3 regions of the Mammaliicoccus sp. D-M19 genome follow, and region 1 is predicted to be linked to each of the others. Evidence: riboswitches for the same ligand, from Rfam matches in the RefSeq annotation. Region 1 holds a riboswitch; each other region holds the start of a gene.
The links. Region 1 has a riboswitch for thiamine pyrophosphate ahead of thiW (energy coupling factor transporter S component ThiW). Riboswitches for the same ligand answer to the same signal wherever they lie in the genome.
Positions count from the first base shown of each region.

Region 2: linked by a shared signal. The riboswitch ahead of thiD (bifunctional hydroxymethylpyrimidine kinase/phosphomethylpyrimidine kinase) and the one ahead of thiW (energy coupling factor transporter S component ThiW) in region 1 are both predicted to bind thiamine pyrophosphate.
Region 3: linked by a shared signal. The riboswitch ahead of LQ675_RS12535 (3-oxoacyl-ACP reductase) and the one ahead of thiW (energy coupling factor transporter S component ThiW) in region 1 are both predicted to bind thiamine pyrophosphate.

Region 1 is NZ_JAJNHW010000001.1:12,956-18,866, reverse strand. It holds gene miaB (tRNA (N6-isopentenyl adenosine(37)-C2)-methylthiotransferase MiaB) at 1-844, shown strand, start outside; gene LQ675_RS00080 (YlbF/YmcA family competence regulator) at 845-1,276, shown strand; TPP riboswitch at 1,285-1,376, shown strand; gene thiW (energy coupling factor transporter S component ThiW) at 1,442-1,942, shown strand; gene mutS (DNA mismatch repair protein MutS) at 2,083-4,608, shown strand; gene mutL (DNA mismatch repair endonuclease MutL) at 4,623-5,911, shown strand, end outside.
Region 2 is NZ_JAJNHW010000003.1:20,433-26,343, reverse strand. It holds gene fabZ (3-hydroxyacyl-ACP dehydratase FabZ) at 1-34, shown strand, start outside; gene LQ675_RS08185 (YwpF-like family protein) at 473-910, opposite strand; gene LQ675_RS08180 (single-stranded DNA-binding protein) at 1,091-1,660, shown strand; gene LQ675_RS15080 (aggregation-promoting factor C-terminal-like domain-containing protein) at 2,029-2,871, shown strand; TPP riboswitch at 2,997-3,095, shown strand; gene thiD (bifunctional hydroxymethylpyrimidine kinase/phosphomethylpyrimidine kinase) at 3,193-4,005, shown strand; gene thiM (hydroxyethylthiazole kinase) at 3,998-4,789, shown strand; gene thiE (thiamine phosphate synthase) at 4,790-5,431, shown strand; gene yidC (membrane protein insertase YidC) at 5,513-5,911, shown strand, end outside.
Region 3 is NZ_JAJNHW010000008.1:30,073-35,983, forward strand. It holds partial or broken gene LQ675_RS12525 (PTS fructose transporter subunit IIC) at 1-1,096, shown strand, start outside; partial or broken gene LQ675_RS15090 (PTS sugar transporter subunit IIA) at 1,168-1,602, shown strand; gene LQ675_RS12530 (NAD(P)-binding domain-containing protein) at 1,654-2,802, opposite strand; TPP riboswitch at 2,934-3,034, shown strand; gene LQ675_RS12535 (3-oxoacyl-ACP reductase) at 3,144-3,896, shown strand; gene LQ675_RS12540 (NtaA/DmoA family FMN-dependent monooxygenase) at 3,927-5,234, shown strand; gene LQ675_RS12545 (AEC family transporter) at 5,231-5,911, opposite strand, start outside.

The DNA of each region.
Region 1 (5,911 bases):
CACACGTGGTAAAGAGAGAAGTCGTATGCCTGAAGAAATTATTGCTGAAGTAAGAGATTTAGCAAGACAAGGCTACCAAGAAATATGTTTATTAGGTCAAAATGTAAATGCATACGGTAAAGATATTGACGGTTTAAATTATGGTTTAGGCGATTTGTTAAATGACATCACTAAAATCGATATACCGCGCGTACGTTTTACGACAAGTCACCCTTGGGACTTTGATGATCGTTTAATTGAAGTGATTGCTAATGGTGGTAATATCGTACCTCATATACATTTACCAGTACAGTCTGGTAATAACCAAGTGTTAAAAATTATGGGTAGAAAATATACACGTGAAAGCTATTTAGAATTAGTTCAAAAAATAAAAGCAGCAATTCCAGATGTAGCATTGACAACGGATATCATTGTTGGCTATCCTAATGAAACAGAAGAACAATTTTTAGAAACAATAAAGTTGTATCATGAAGTTGGTTTCGAACATGCTTACACGTATGTATATTCTCCGAGAGAAGGTACGCCAGCAGCTAAGATGAAAGATAATGTGCCTGATAAAGAGAAAAAAGCAAGACTTCAAAGATTAAATAAAGTAGTTGGCGAATATGCTGCAGAATCATTGAAACCATATGAAGGACAAGAAGTATTTGTTTTATGCGAAGGTTCAAGTAAGAGAGATGAAGCAGTACTAGCAGGCTATACTGAAAAGAATAAATTAGTTAATTTTAAAGCACCAAAAGATGTAATCGGCAAAATCGTAAAAGTAAAAATTACTGAAGCAAAACAATATTCATTAAATGGTGAATTTATAGATGTTGTATCTAAAGAAAAGGTGGTACATTAAATGTATACAAAAGATGATATTTTGGAACAAGCGCGTAAACTCGGAAAAATGATGTCAGAAACAGAAGAAGTAGATTTCTTTAAACGTGCAGAAGCGCAAATTCATGAGAATCAAACAGTCAGAGAAAAAATGGCAAGCTTGAAATCTTTACAAAAACAAGCAGTTAATTTCCAAAACTATGGTAAAGATAAAGCTTTAGCTATGGTTGAAGAAAAAATAAAAAACATTGAAAAAGAATTAGATGAAATGCCAATTGTAAGTGAATTTAAAGAAGCGCAAGTTGAAGTTAATGAACTTTTACAAATGGTATCTCATTCAATTAGCCATACAGTTACAAATGAAATTATTGAATCAACAGGTGGTAATCAACTTACTGGTGAAACAGGTGCAGCAGTTAGAAATGCACCAAATACAAGTAGCTGTTCAAATTAAGATTTAATATATTGCACACACGGTGCCTAAAAAGGCTGAGAAGATACGTGTAGATTTGATCCAGGTAATACTGGCGTAGAGATTGTGCAACTAAAGATTATATATGCTTTTAATCATTAGTCTGCCAATACGTAGACTAATGATTTTTTATTTGGAGGAAATATAATGAAGAAGACAAAATTAATGACTTTAACTGCAATATTAACAACGATAAATGTTGTGTTTAGTACTTTTATTACAATACCTATAGGCCCAATAAAAGCATTACCAATGCAACATTTCATTAATGTCATATCAGCTGTATTTCTTGGACCATGGTATGGCTTAGCACAAGCTTTGTTATCTTCGTTTATTAGAAACTTATTAGGTTTAGGCACGATTTTTGCTTTTCCAGGCAGTATGATAGGCGTATTATTAGCAAGTTTACTCTATAAATATCGTAAACAATTATCAATTGCATCTTTAGGAGAAGTCCTAGGCACTGGTATGATAGGTAGCTTCGTTTGTATTCCGTTAGGTTGGTTACTAGGATTAGGGAAAATTGCATTTTGGCCGTTATTTTTATCATTTTTCTTTAGTAGTCTAATAGGCGCTATCGCGAGTTATATATTATTAAAAGCTTTTGAAAAAAGAGGCATATTAAAGAAATTAAAAAATGATACTTAAAGTTATATCATGAATTAAAGGGCGTGAAGCATATATTGCTATATCACGCTCTTTTCTTAATAAATAAACATACTCGTTTAATAGTAGAAATTTTGATAAAATAGATAAATCGAAAGTTAAAAAAAGGAACGTGAATAAAGATGTCTAAACCAACGCCGATGATGGCTCAATATTTAAAGATAAAATCTCAATATCAAGATACATTATTATTTTTCAGATTAGGTGATTTTTATGAAATGTTCTACGATGATGCAATTGAAGCATCAAGAGTATTAGAAATAACACTGACAAGAAGAGATGCTAAGAAAGATCCAATTCCAATGTGTGGGGTACCGTATCATTCTGCTTCTGGATATATCGAAAAACTTATTTCAAAAGGTTATAAAGTCGCGATTTGTGAACAAATGGAAGATCCGACACAAACTAAAGGAATGGTTCGTAGAGAAGTAGTGCAAGTCATAACGCCAGGTACGGTTATGGATCAAAAAGGTATGGACGAAAAAACAAATAATTATATATTAGGATTTATAAAAGAAGACGGAGAGTTTCATTTAAGTTACTGTGATGTCACAACAGGAGAATTAAAAGTAACATCATTTGTAGATGAAACAACTTTAATTAATGAAATTACAACGATTCACCCTAATGAAATTATTGTTAATAAAGTGTTACCAGATAATTTATATAAACAAATTCAACTCATAACTGAAACCATCACAGTTATTGATAGCTATGAAGAACGAGACTATGAAGTTGTCACAGGCACATCTCACGATCAAAAAAGGTCATTAAATTATTTATTAAATTATATTCATGATAACGGTAAACGCGATATGCCACATTTAGAAGAAGTTGTCGTATATAGAGCTTTAGATTATATGAAAATGGACTTTTATGCGAAACGAAATCTTGAATTAACAGAAAGTATCAGACTTAAATCTAAGAAAGGTACATTATTATGGTTGATGGATGATACGAAGACACCTATGGGCGCAAGAAGATTAAAGCAATGGATAGATAGACCACTTATTAATCAAAGAGATATCGAACAAAGATTAGATGCTGTTGAACAATTAGTGAATGGGTTTATTGAGCGTGATGAACTTCGAAGCTATTTAAATATGGTATATGATATTGAAAGATTAGTCGGAAGAGTTAGCTATGGCAATGTGAATGCTAAAGATTTAGTACAGTTGAATTATTCAATAAAGCAAATTCCATATGTTAAAGAAATTATTGAAAGATTAGACTCAAAGTCTATAGATCGATTTAAAGATTTAGAGCCATTAAATGATTTAGAACGATTATTAGATGAAAGTTTAGTAGAAGATCCACCGATATCTGTTAAAGAAGGTGGCATATTTAAAAAAGGCTATAACGAAACACTAGATCAATATAAAGAAGCTTCAACAAATGGTAAACAATGGATTGCAGAATTACAATTAAAAGAACGTGAACGAACAGGTGTTAAATCATTAAAGGTAAGCTTTAACAAAGTTTTTGGGTATTATATTGAAATTACAAAAGCTAATTTAAATCATATAGACACGGATGCTTTAGGATATCAACGTAAGCAAACATTATCAAATGCTGAACGATTTATTACTGAAGAATTGAAAGAAAAAGAATCTATCATTTTAGGTGCAGAAGATAAAGCAATCGAACTAGAATATCAACTATTCCTGGATTTAAGACAAGAAGTGAAAGCTTATACTGAAAAGTTACAAGCACAAGCTAAATTACTATCAGAAATAGACTGTTTACAAAGCTTTGCCGAAATTGCTCAAAAATATCATTATACACGTCCAATTTTTAGTGAAGATAAAACATTATCACTTAAATCATCGCGACATCCTGTTGTTGAGCGCGTAATGGATCATAATGATTATGTCCCAAATGACTGTTATTTAGATAAAGAGGGCTTTATTTATTTAATAACAGGACCAAATATGTCTGGTAAGAGTACGTATATGCGTCAAATAGCTATTATTAGTATTATGGCTCAAATGGGGGCATACGTGCCTGCAGATTATGCGCAATTGCCAATATTTGATCAAATCTTTACGAGAATTGGTGCTGCAGATGATTTAGTATCAGGTAAAAGTACATTTATGGTCGAAATGTTAGAAGCTGAAAAAGCTATGGTTGGTGCAACTGAAGATAGCTTAATTATATTTGATGAAATCGGAAGAGGAACATCTACATTTGATGGTCTAGCGCTTGCACAGTCTATGATTGAATATGTACATCATTATACAAAAGCAAAAACATTATTCTCTACACATTATCATGAGTTAACACATTTAGATGAAACATTATCTGGACTTAAAAATATTCACGTTGCTGCACAGGAGTACCAAGGAGAATTGATTTTCTTGCATAAAGTAAAAGAAGGCGCGGTTGATCAAAGTTATGGTATTCATGTAGCGAAATTAACAGATTTACCTGATGAAATTATTGAAAGAGCACATACTATTTTGCAAGAACTTGAATCTCATACTAAAGTAGAAAAAGAAGCAGATAAGTATGAACAACCGTCATTCCAATTATTTGAAGAACAAGGGCAATCTGAAATTGAAAAGAAACTGAAATCAATTGATTTAATGAACATAACACCTATTGAAGCATTATCAAAACTGCATGAATTACAAAAACAACTTAAATAGAAAGTGTGAGTGCATTGGGAAAAATTAAAGAGCTCGAATTATCTTTAGCCAACAAAATAGCTGCAGGTGAAGTGGTAGAAAGACCAGCTTCTGTTGTGAAAGAATTGTTGGAAAATGCAATTGATGCTCAAGCTACTCAAATTGATATTACGATTAAAGAATCAGGTATTCAATCTATTAGAGTCGTAGATAATGGAACAGGCATTGAAGCAGACGATATATCCAAAGCTTTTGGTAGACATGCGACAAGTAAAATTAATAACGATTATGATTTGTTTCATATTCGTACGCTTGGTTTTAGAGGAGAAGCTTTGGCGAGTATTTCATCAGTGAGTAGAGTGACGATGAAGACTTGTACAGATGGTATGCTTGGTCATGAAGTACGCGTTGAAAATGGTGAAATTACAAAAAAACAACCTGCTAAAGCTAAAAAAGGTACAGATATTCTTGTTGAAGATTTATTCTATAATACGCCAGCAAGATTAAAATATGTTAAAAGTTTGTATACTGAACTGGGTAAAATAACGGATATAGTGAACAGAATGGCAATGAGTCATCCAAATATCGCATTTAATCTCGTATCAGATGATAAAACAGTTATTTCAACAAATGGTTCAGGTAGAACAAATGAAGTAATGGCTGAAATTTATGGCATGAAAATTGCGAAAGACCTTGTACCAATTAATGGAGAAACAGATGATTACGTCGTAAATGGTTTTATTTGTAAACCTGAGCACACGAGAAGTAATAGACATTATATTTCTATATTTATAAATGGTCGATATATTAAGAATTTTGTACTTAACAAAGCGATTATAGAAGGTTATCATACACTATTACCAATTGGCAGGTATCCAATCGTTTATTTAAATATTGAAATGGATCCGATTTTAGTAGATGTTAACGTTCACCCGACGAAACTAGAAGTAAGACTTTCTAAAGAACAACTACTTTATGATTTGATTAATCAAAAAATTAAAGAAGCATTTAGAGGTATGTCATTAATTCCAGATACATCTTTAGAAAAGCAAAAACCTAAAAAATCACAAAAAGAAATTTTTGAGCAACAAAGAATAGATTTTGAAGCCAAAAGAAATCAAAATACAACTCAATATCAGCACATATCTGATAAAACTGAAAGTGTCGAAGAAACTGAAAAAACAAATGAATCTACTAGTAGAGAACCTTCATCTTCTTGGCAATTTAAAGATAAAACTGAACATCATTCGGTTATTCAAGAAGATACTATCAGTCAAGAAGCTAATAGAGATATAGAAGTTCCACATGATGAACCCGAGCAGGT
Region 2 (5,911 bases), on a different contig from region 1:
TTGTGAAATTAGCTTTGCTATTGTAGATCAATAAATAAAAAAGAGAAAACAGGCAGCTGTTTTCTCTTTTTTCTGCTTATATATGGAATTTGATTTTGTTAGGGACAGAATTCTGAGAAATGTCCGTAAGAAGTGTCGCTAGGGACAGAATTCCTAGAAATGTCCGTAAGAGGCGTTGTTAGGGACAGAATTCCGGAAAATGTCCGTAAGAGGTATTGTTAGGGACAGAATTCTGAGAAATGTCCGTAAGAGGTATTGTTAGGGACAGAATTCTGAGAAATGTCCGTAAGAAGTGTCGTTAGGGACAGAATTCCGGAAAATGTCCGTAAGAGGTGCTGTTAGGGACAGAATTCCTAGAAATGTCCGTAAATGAGCGCCCACCTAACTACCAGAATTCGGAATAATGGAAGTAAAACACCTAAATATCCATGTAATAAAAAATCTAGGACCACAAACTGTCCTAGATTTTTATTTATATATTGCTTTTTTCGTCTTTTAATTTCGGTTTAGATTGCATCAATCTATTAAATGAAGTTTTAAGCTCATCTCCTGATAAGCCTTCATCTATGAGTTGCTCTAGTAATCGTTCTGCATAAACTTGTCGTAATGTATAGATATGACATTCAAATACGACTGATATTTTATCTTCTAGTTGTTCTATGTATTTTATGGTTGCATCAAATAATGCTGGGTCGTTTGAAGGTCTAGTTATTACAACACGTGTATCAAGTAAGGTTTGGTTATCGTGATATTCTTTCATTTGTTCATAATGGATATCTGAAATTAAGATCTCTAGTAGCCATCCTGTACCACTATTTTCTTTATTAATAATGATACCATCTAATAATTCATATTCTGTAATTTGTTCATCGTCTACAATTTGAAAGCGTACGGCTTTAAATGTTTTCATAAACATCCCCCTTATCGTTAAATCTACGAATGTTTAACTTTGTTATCTATTATAAAGCACTTTTGCATGAAATAACAATAATCATAAAATAAAGTGAAGAATAAGTGTTTATTTTATGATTTATCGGACTTTGACTGAAAAAATTGACTCATTATATTATAAGTATAAGGAGGTGAGAATATGTTAAATAAATCTGTATTAGTTGGACGTTTAACTAAGGACCCTGCATATTATAAGAAAGGTGAAATCATCATTTCTACATTTTGTTTAGCTGTTGAACGTGGATATAAGACTAAAGATGGCACGATTGCTGTTGATTTTATTGTATGTAAAGCATTTGGTAAACTTGCAAATAATATTCATGAGTATACAAAGAAAGGACAACTTGTTGCATTAACTGGACAAATTCAATCAAGAGCATATGTTAAAGATGATAAGAAACATTATATAACAGAAATTATTTGTGAAACGATCAAATTCTTAAATATGCCTGCATCAAGTAAATCAACGATTCCTCAAACGAAAGATGAAATGAGTGAATTAATTAGTGAAAGTGCTGAAAGTTATGCTAGTGACCTTTCATCTAAAGTAGCAAAAGAAAAATTACGAGCTGAAGCATTAGCAAAAGAGAATGGTGCAAACAATTTAGATGATAAGTTATATAAAGATTATCATAATGTCGTTGACGTTATTGATGAAGCTAAACAACAAGCCCCTGATCCGAATGCAACAAAAGTAACAACCTCATAGCATTAAACTTCAATAAAACTGTTTATAGAAATACTTCCGAAAATAAATATTCTTGATTCTAAATTCCGAGACTTGCTGTCTTGCTGTAGGGCAGCAAGTATACATAATTACAAGTAATTGTTTAAAAAATTACATGAATATGACAAATTGTCTGATAATTAATTTTGTTCAATCTTTATAAATGGCTTTGTTTAGGTATTTTGTTCATTAATATTCAGAATATTGTCTGAAAATTAACGTAATCTAACTGTAATATTAGCTGTAATTTTTTCATATACCTGTAACCTATGACATAAAAATAAGTGGTATAGTTTAAACAGTAAAAATCATATAAAAAGTGAAAACCTTACAGGAGGAAACATTCAATCATGAAAAAATTATTAGCAGTTTCAACTGCGGCAGTTGCAGTTACTACAGGGGTAACAGCTACAGCCGATGCAGCAACACATACAGTAAAATCTGGTGATACTTTAGGTAGTATTTCACAACAATACGGTACTTCAGTAAGTGCTATCAAAGCAGAAAATGGTTTAAAATCTAACTTAATCTTCCCTAACCAAGTAATCAAGGTTAACGAGAAAAGTTCAGAATCAACTACAGAATACACTGTAGTATCAGGAGATACTTTAGGTAAAATTGCATCTAAATACGATGTAACTGTATCTCAATTAAAAGCATGGAACAACTTATCTTCAGATCTAATCATTGTTGGACAAACTTTATCATTACAAGCTCCAGCTCAATCAGTTGAGCCAGCTAAAGCGCCTGTAGCACAACAAGCGCCAGTTCAACAAACACAAGAACAAGTTGCAGCTCCAGCTCAACAACAAAGCTACCAAGCGCCTGTTCAATCATACAAAGCGCCAGCTCAACAAACATATAAAGCGCCAGCTCAACAATCATACCAAGCACCAGCTCAAAAAGTTAGAACTACTCAAACTTCAACAGCTAGCACTGGTGGATCTACTAAAGCTCAATTCTTAGCTGCTGGTGGTTCAGAAGCTATGTGGAATGCGATTGTATTACCAGAATCAAGTGGTAATCCAAATGCAGTAAGTCCAAATGGTTACCAAGGTCTTGGTCAAACTAAAGAATCTTGGGGTACTGGATCAGTAGCTACACAAACTCAAGGTATGTTAAACTACGCTAAAAACCGTTACGGTTCAGAATCAGCTGCTATTGCTTTCCGTCAAGCTAACGGATGGTGGTAAGCCATACACTTTAATCTAAAGTGGTTATAAATTAATTAATCCAATCGTCTAGGAAATATCCTAGGCGATTTTTTAATTTGACCACAATACGTCTATTTGATAATCTTAAGTAAACTGAATATATGAGTGACTGCTAGGGGCGCCATTTGGCTGAGATGATTAAATTCAGTCCCTTAACACCTGATTTGGATAATGCCAACGTAGGAAAGTGGTCGATGAACGTTTTTACAACTATTAATTGACCTCTTTCTTATGAAAGAGGTCATTTTTTATGAAGTTATGAATAATAGAATTATAAATATAAATTTGAGGTGGATTACAATGAAAAAACCGAATATAGCATTAACAATTGCTGGAACGGACCCAAGTGGTGGAGCGGGTATTATGGCGGACTTAAAATCATTTCATGCATCAGGCGTTTATGGAATGGCTGTTGCTACAAGTATCGTTTCACAAAATAGTTTAGGTGTACAAGATGTTTACCATTTACCTGTTGAAGTTATTGAAAGCCAATTAAAAAGTGTCTTTGATGATGAAGTGCCACATGCTATAAAAACAGGCATGATTGCATCAGAAGAAATGATGCAAACGATTAAACCATTTATTGAACAATCTGGAAAGCCGTATGTTATTGACCCAGTAATGGTTGCTAAAAGTGGTGATGCGCTAATGGATGATGAAGGGAAAGGGAAACTTAAAGAAATATTACTACCATTAGCTACAGTTGTTACACCTAATATTCCAGAAGCAGAAGATATTACTGGATTTAAAATTCAAACTGAAGAAGAAATTAATAAAGCTGGTGCATTTTTCTTAAATGAAATTGGATCTAAAGGTGTTGTTATAAAAGGTGGACATCTGGACGGGGATGCAATCGACTATTTATTTACTGAGAATGGCGTGAAAAGCTGGAAAAGTGAAAGATTTAGTACGAAACATACACATGGAACAGGTTGTACATTTAGTGCAGTGATAACAGCAGAGTTAGCTAAAGGTCATTCAATTGAGGAAGCGGTAGAAGTAGCTAAACGATTTATTACGTTAGCTATTCAATATACACCTGAAATAGGCAAAGGTAGAGGTCCAGTGAACCACTTTGTATACCAAAAGATAGAGGGATTAGATTATGAGTAAATTAACAAATATTAGAGAAAATAGTCCATTAATCGTATGTTATACAAATGATGTCGTTAAAAACTTTACAGCTAATGGTTTAATTTCATTAGGCGCAAGCCCCGCAATGAGTGAAGAACCTGAAGAAGCAGAAGAATTTTCAAAAGCAGCAGGAGCATTTCTTCTTAATATAGGGACGATTACGACTGATAAAGCTTATGATATGAAGAAATATGCTGAAATTATGCATGGAAATGGTGTTCCAGTAGTTCTTGATCCCGTAGCAGTTGGTGCATCACAATTAAGAAAGACTTTTTGTACGACGTTATTAAATGATGAAGTTGTCGATATTATTAGAGGTAATGCATCAGAAATTTTAGCACTTATTGAAGAAGACACAATTATGAAAGGTACGGATAGTGATGATACGCTTGATGCTATTAAAATTGCGAAAAAAGCGCATCAGCAATTAAAGTTACCGATTATCATAACTGGAAAAGTTGATGTCATTGCTTGTAATAACAAAATTATAGAATTGCACAATGGTAGTGAGATGTTAACGAAAGTAACTGGTGGAGGTTGTTTATTAGGTGGCGTAATAGCTGCATTCTTATCTCATGAAAAAACAATTACTATTGATGTATTAGAAGAAGCATTAGCAACATACAATATAGCAAGTGATTTGGCATATCAACAACCTGGTGCACATTTACCTGGTACATTCCAAATTTCATTTATAGATCAACTTAATGTAATAACTGAAGAACTTGTTAATGAGAAAAAAATCGTGAAAGTAGTGAACTAAATGTTTGATCCAAAAACTTTGAAAGTATATTTTATAGCAGGTAGTCAAGATATTGCTGATGGTAATCTAATAAGTGTTGTTGAAGAAGCTTTAAAAGCAGGCATCACGATGTTTCAGTTTCGTGAAAAAGGTGAGAAGAGTAAAAAAGGATCAGAAAAAGAAGCACTTGCGCAATCATTATTTGAGTTGTGTAAACAATATCAAGTTCCATTTATCGTCAATGATGATGTAGATTTAGCAATTAAATTAAATGCAGATGGTATTCATGTTGGACAAGATGACCGAAATGTATCTGAGTTTAAAGATAAGTTTAAAGATAAAATAATTGGCTTGAGTGTTGCAAATAAAATTGAATATGATCACTCTGATATATCTGAAGTCGATTATATTGGAACGGGACCTATACATTCTACAAATTCTAAAGCTGATGCAGGAGATGAAGGTGGATATCAAATGATTGAGAAGGTGAGAAAAATCAATCAAGATATTCCTATCGTTGCAATCGGTGGTATAACTGAAGTTGATGTGCAACCGCTCATTAAAGCGGGCGCAAATGGCGTAAGTGTTATTTCTGCTATAGCGAAAAGTCAAAATATTGAACAAACTGTGAAGGGCTTTCATAAACAGTATAAAAATATTTGATAAAATTAATATATTGATTTATGTTGTCGCTATTCTATGATAGAATGAGTTTTATGTGAGTATATCAATAGAGGTGGAAAAATGAAGAAAAAAGCTTTATGGCCATTATTATTTGGTGTAATGGTTGTGCTAGCTGGTTGTGATTATTCTAAACCTGAGAATAGGGATGGATTCTTTTATAATACATTCGTAAAACCGATGGATAGTGTTATTCATTGGCTTGGTACAAATTTGAATCACGATTATGGTCTAGCTATTATCGTTATAACATTAATTGTTCGTTTTGCGTTATTCCCATTTATGATGAAGACGTATAAGAATCAAAAGTTAATGCGTGAAAAAATGAAACTTGCTAAACCTGAAATGGAAGCAATTCAAGAAAAAGTTAAGCGTGCTCGTACTCAAGAAGAAAAAATGGCAGCCAATCAAGAAATGATGGCATTATACAAAAAACATGGTATTAATCCAATGAACATGGGT
Region 3 (5,911 bases), on a different contig from region 1:
AGTGGTCTACAAATGGTCTACCAACATTTAATGAATGGTGTTTCATTCATGGTGCCATTTATCGTAGTTGGTGGTTTATTAATGGCCATTGCTTTAACTTTAGGTGGAGATACAACACCAGAAGGTCTTAAAATTCCTGATGATTCATTCTGGAAATCTATTGAAAATATTGGTAGTTTAGCATTTAGCTTTATGGTTCCAATCCTAGCTGGTTACATTGCAGTCAGTATTGCTGATAAACCAGGTTTAGTACCAGGTATGATTGGTGGCGCAATTGCTGCTGATGGTAGCTTTTACGGAAGTGAAGCTGGTGCAGGATTCCTAGGTGGTATTGTCGCTGGTTTCTTAGCAGGTTATATTGCTAAATGGATTAAAAACATTAAAATTCCTAAAGCAATGGCACCTATTATGCCAATTATCATTATTCCTATTATTTCTTCAATTATTGTAGGACTTATTTTCATATTTGTTATCGGTGCGCCGATTGCAAGTATTTTTGAAGGCTTAACAACATGGTTAAAAGGTATGCAAGGTACAAATAGCATTATCTTAGCACTTATTATCGGAGCTATGATTGCATTCGATATGGGTGGTCCAGTAAACAAAGTTGCTTTCTTATTCGGATCAGCTTTAATTGCTGAAGGAAACTATGCCGTTATGGGTATGGTTGCAGTAGCTGTATGTACACCACCAATTGGTTTAGGTCTTGCTACTTTTATCAATAAACGTAAATTTAATAAAGGTGAAATTGAAATGGGTAAAGCATCATTTACGATGGGATTATTCGGTATTACTGAAGGTGCTATTCCATTTGCCGCACAAGACCCATTACGTATTATTCCTGCAAATATGATTGGTGCAATGGTCGCAGCAGCCATAGCAGCTATAGGTGGCGTTGGAGATAGAGTTGCACATGGTGGTCCAATTGTAGCCGTACTTGGTGGTATCGATAAAATAATATGGTTCTTTATTGCTGTAATTATCGGAAGTAGTGTTACAATGCTTGTTACACTTTTATTGAAGAAAAAAGAAGCAACAGTTGCATCACCTGAAATGGAATCATCTAATAGTGGTATGACAACATCATTTATGGGATTAGATGAAGATGATAACGATCAAAAAGAAACATCCACTTCAAATGATGAAACTAAAACAGATTCAGAACAAGTCTTTCATGAAAAAGTCATTACGATAGAAGACGCTGAAATGTCACGAGATGACGCAATAGATAAACTGATTCACAATTTAAAATATCACAACTTTATAGACGATGAAGAAACGTTAAAAGAATCTGTATTGAAACGCGAATCAGAATCAACAACAGCAATCGGTATGAATGTAGCCATCCCGCATGCTAAATCAAATGTTGTCAAACAGCCTGTCGTAGCTGTTCTGAAAAACAAACATGGTGTTGAATGGGAAAGTTTAGATGAAACACAACCTAAAATCATCTTCTTAATTGCTGTACCAAATGATAGTAGTGATACACACTTGAAGTTATTACAAAGACTGTCACGTACACTTATGGATGATGAAACAAGAGAAAAATTAATCAACGCTGAAAGCACAGAAGCTATTTATCATATTTTGAAAGAAATTTAATTTAAAAAGCCTGGAACGAATTTGTTCCAGGCTTTTCTATGTCTGATAAATCTAACTGCATTGCTCTATTTCGTGATACTTTTCACCTATCTTACGTGCCGCTTCTCTTCCACCCATAATATTTCTTGCGAAAGGTCCCAGTTCTAAATCTGCTAATCCACCTGATACAAATAAATTCGGCAGCCATTCCAAATGTTTACTGATTTCAGGGTAACCACATTTATTGAGTGGTGCTTCATACTCATGAATTAAGCGATTTAATATCGGTTGTGTTAACAAAGTATTGTCAAACCCTGTTGCCAACAATATATGATCATAATCAATATGTTTCCCATCTACTGTTATGATTTGATGATTGTTAATATAGTCTAGTTCATTGAGATGTATCGTTAGTCTGCCCTTTTTCACATATTTCTTTAATCTAATGAACAACTCCTGAGGCATAGAACCTTTATGACGTTCTTTTAAAACAATATCCATCTTTTCTTCTGGATCTATCACTTTTGAAAAACTTGCCATATTTTTAGGTCCTAACCATCCTGGATCAGCATCAAAATCATGAATTTCTAACGGCTTATTCGTCCATAGATGCACATGTTTTTCATCATCATGATAAATTAATTTTAACGCTAAGTGTGCAGCTGATATCCCACTTCCAACAACGTGAGAACTTTCATTAAATTGAATATTTGCATCTTCAAAAATATGTTGTACATCTGGTGCATGCTCATACATTTCTGGAACCTTTGGCTTATGATTACAACCTGATGCGATGATGACATTCTGTGTATATATCATCTCCCCTGATTCCAATACGACACACCAATCATCTCTATATTTCTTTATATCTACAGCAGTGTCTTTAATATGGCATTCATGTAATCGATAATATTCAACTTGTTCCGCTGTATGGTCCATAAACATATCTCTTTTTGGTCTTTTATACTTACCATAAATTCCACCTGCATAGTCCATTTTCTTTAAATATTGTTTTAAATGAAAAGGATTTGGGTGAACATGGTGTACGATTGGAGACCTTAAATAAGGCATACTAATATTCTGTGTTCGATGGTCAAATTGATGACAGAACACATCGTGCGGGTCAATAATTGTTAAGTCTTTATTTTTTAATCCTTTAACTTTTAATTCTAATGCTATCGTTATAGCGTGGATGCCACCACCTACTATCGTCCACTTCATCTTATCACCTTCATTTTATAAATCGTAATCAATACGTTTTATATCATAACCGATTTTTCCTATCATTTGCAACTGACATTTATACAAACTTGACATCGATTATTAAAAACTATACATTGATAGTAATTAAATAGATGCACTAGGGGTGTTTTTTAACTGAGATGAGGATGAACTCGAACCCTTTGAACCTGAACTAGATCGTACTAGCGTAGGAAAGTGTTTGTGAAATGAATTTATAGGGATGACTATGCCCTTTTTATAAATATCTTTGTTTTTACACAACTTTCTTACGAGAAGGTTGTGTATTTTTTTATTTAAAATTCTATATGGGAGTGTTACATATGACAAAGACAATATTAGTAACAGGTAGTAGTAGAGGATTAGGCGCAACAATCGCACGTACATTAGCATCTGAAGGACATCAAGTCATCATTAATTATCATAATAGTAAAGCGTTAGCAGAACAGTTAGTTGCTGAAATTGGAGCAGAACAAGCGATTGCTATTCAAGCGGATGTGACGAATCGCGCTGAAGTTGATCAGTTAATTGATGAAGGTACGAAACATTTTGAAAAAATTGATGTCGTCGTCAACAATGCCTTAGTTAACTTTAAATTTGACCCAGTAAAACAAAAAGCATTCGTCGACCTTGCATGGGAAGACTATCAACAACAAATTGATGGCACATTAAAAGCAGCATTTAATATTGTGCAAAGTGTTGCACCTCAATTCATTGAAAGAAAACAAGGTGCGGTTATTAGCATCGGTACGAATTTATTCCAAAATCCTGTCGTACCTTATCACGAATATACAACTGCGAAAGCTGGTTTAATTGGCTTCACGCGTAATATCGCTGCTGAATTAGGTCAACATGGCATTACAGCCAATGTTGTTTCTGGTGGCCTACTCAAAACGACCGATGCCAGCTCTGTGACAACACCTGAAGTGTTTGACTTAATTGCTCAATCAACACCTCTTAAAAAAGTCACTTCACCACAAGATGTCGCAAATATGGTGAGCTTTCTTGCTTCTGATAAAGCAAGTGGTATAACTGGACAAAATTATACTGTAGATGGTGGCTTAACAATGAACTAGAATTCCAAAAGAGAGATAAGGAGAATAGAAATGCGTAATTTAAGAAGCGATCAACTCAATATTGGTGTCTTATTATATGGATGTGGCCATCATCAAGCAGCATGGCTTATGGAAGACTCCTCTATTGAACAGATTGGTGATATCTCTTATTATCAATCATTAGCACAACTATCAGAAAGAGGTTTATTAGATGCTGTGTTCTTTGCAGATAATCAATCATTCCCTGCAAAATCAGATAGTGAATTACCAGCATTCTGGTTGGATCCAATTGTGAACTTGACTGCTATATCACAAGTTACAAAACATATTGGTTTAGTTTCAACAATATCAAGTTCATTTTCAAACCCTTATACTGCGGCTAGACAAATTTTAACCCTCGATCATGCAACGAATGGTCGTGTCGGTTGGAACTTAGTAACATCCATGACAGATATAGAAGCTCAAAACCATAGTATGAAAGCTTTACCTCAACATGATGATAGATATCATAAAGCTCAAGAATTTGCTGAGTTGATGGACAAATTATTTACATCTTGGCATAAAGAAGACTTCGTTCATGACCGTCATAACAATAAAGTGATTAACCATGAGCATGTGCATGCTTTCCACCATTCTGGCGATTATTTCCAAGTAAATGGACCGTTATCGACACCGAGTAGCCCACAAGGCAAACCGGTCGCTATGCAAGCTGGTGCATCCAAACAAGGTATTGCATTAGCCGTCAAACATGCTGATGCTGTTTATTCAGTATCATGGAATTTGAAACAAGCGAAAGCTTATAGAAATAAATTAAATAAGGCCATTAGCGAAAGCGATACACCCGAGAAATATATTAAAGTCTTTCCAGGATTGGTTACTTATGTTGGGGAAACACGTGAAGAAGCACTGCTAAAAAAAGAAAAATTAGATAAAGCTTTACCAATTGAAAATGCCATCAAACAATTAAGTACATTTGTTAGGCAAGATTGTTCGAAATGGTCATTGGATGAACCTGTCCCAGAATTGCCACCTGTAGATGCATTCGATGGTCCAGTAGGCAGATATGAAACGATTTTAGAAATTATAGAAGATACCAAACCTACAGTGAGAGAATTATTAGGTTATCTCAATGCAGGTGGTGGGCATCTCACATTAATAGGTACATCTGAAGAAATAGTAGATGAAATGGAACTTTGGTTTAAGTCTGGTGTTGCTGATGGTTTTAATCTAATGCCACCTACTTTACCACATAGTCTCGAAGATTTTGTAACATATATTGTTCCAGAATTACAACGACGCGGACTCTATAGAGAAGCATATTCAAGTCAGACATTTAAAGAACTTTTAAATGTAAATTAAAAAATTAAATAAGATAAATAAATGACAATAACAACAGAAATAGAACTAAACAACGTAGACATGAAGACTAATTCTGCAGCTAAAGCTGGATAATTATCATATTCTTGTGCAATAACTGAGCTGTTCACGGATGTCGGCATCGCTGAAGCAATAAATAATGTTTGAGCGATAATGCCGTCTAAACCCATGCATTTTATAATGACAAATGCGATAGCTGGTCCAACTACTAATCTTATAAAGATATAAATATAAGAAGATGACCATTTAAAATTAAGTTTAATATTAGCAATTTGTGCACCGAGAAGAATTAAAGCAATCGCAATCATAGCATCAGACAAATAACTGACAGTCGTCCACATGAATTCAGGAATTGGAATATGATTATAGTTTAAAATAATAGCAAGAATGAGTGCATAAATAATGGGCATCTTAAAGTAATTGAGTAATGCTTTAAGTTTACCTAATTGAACGGATTGAATTGCGAAGACACCATATGTAAACGTGAAGACATTTTGTAGCGTTAATACAATAACTTGTGCAGACATTGCAAGTGGATCACTTTTAAATACAATATCATTTAACGGCGCACCGTAGTTACCAGAGTTAAAGAAGAGTACACTGTTTGTTAAAGTTGTCTCTTTACCCTTATCTAAATTTTGCATTTTGGCGATAGCAAA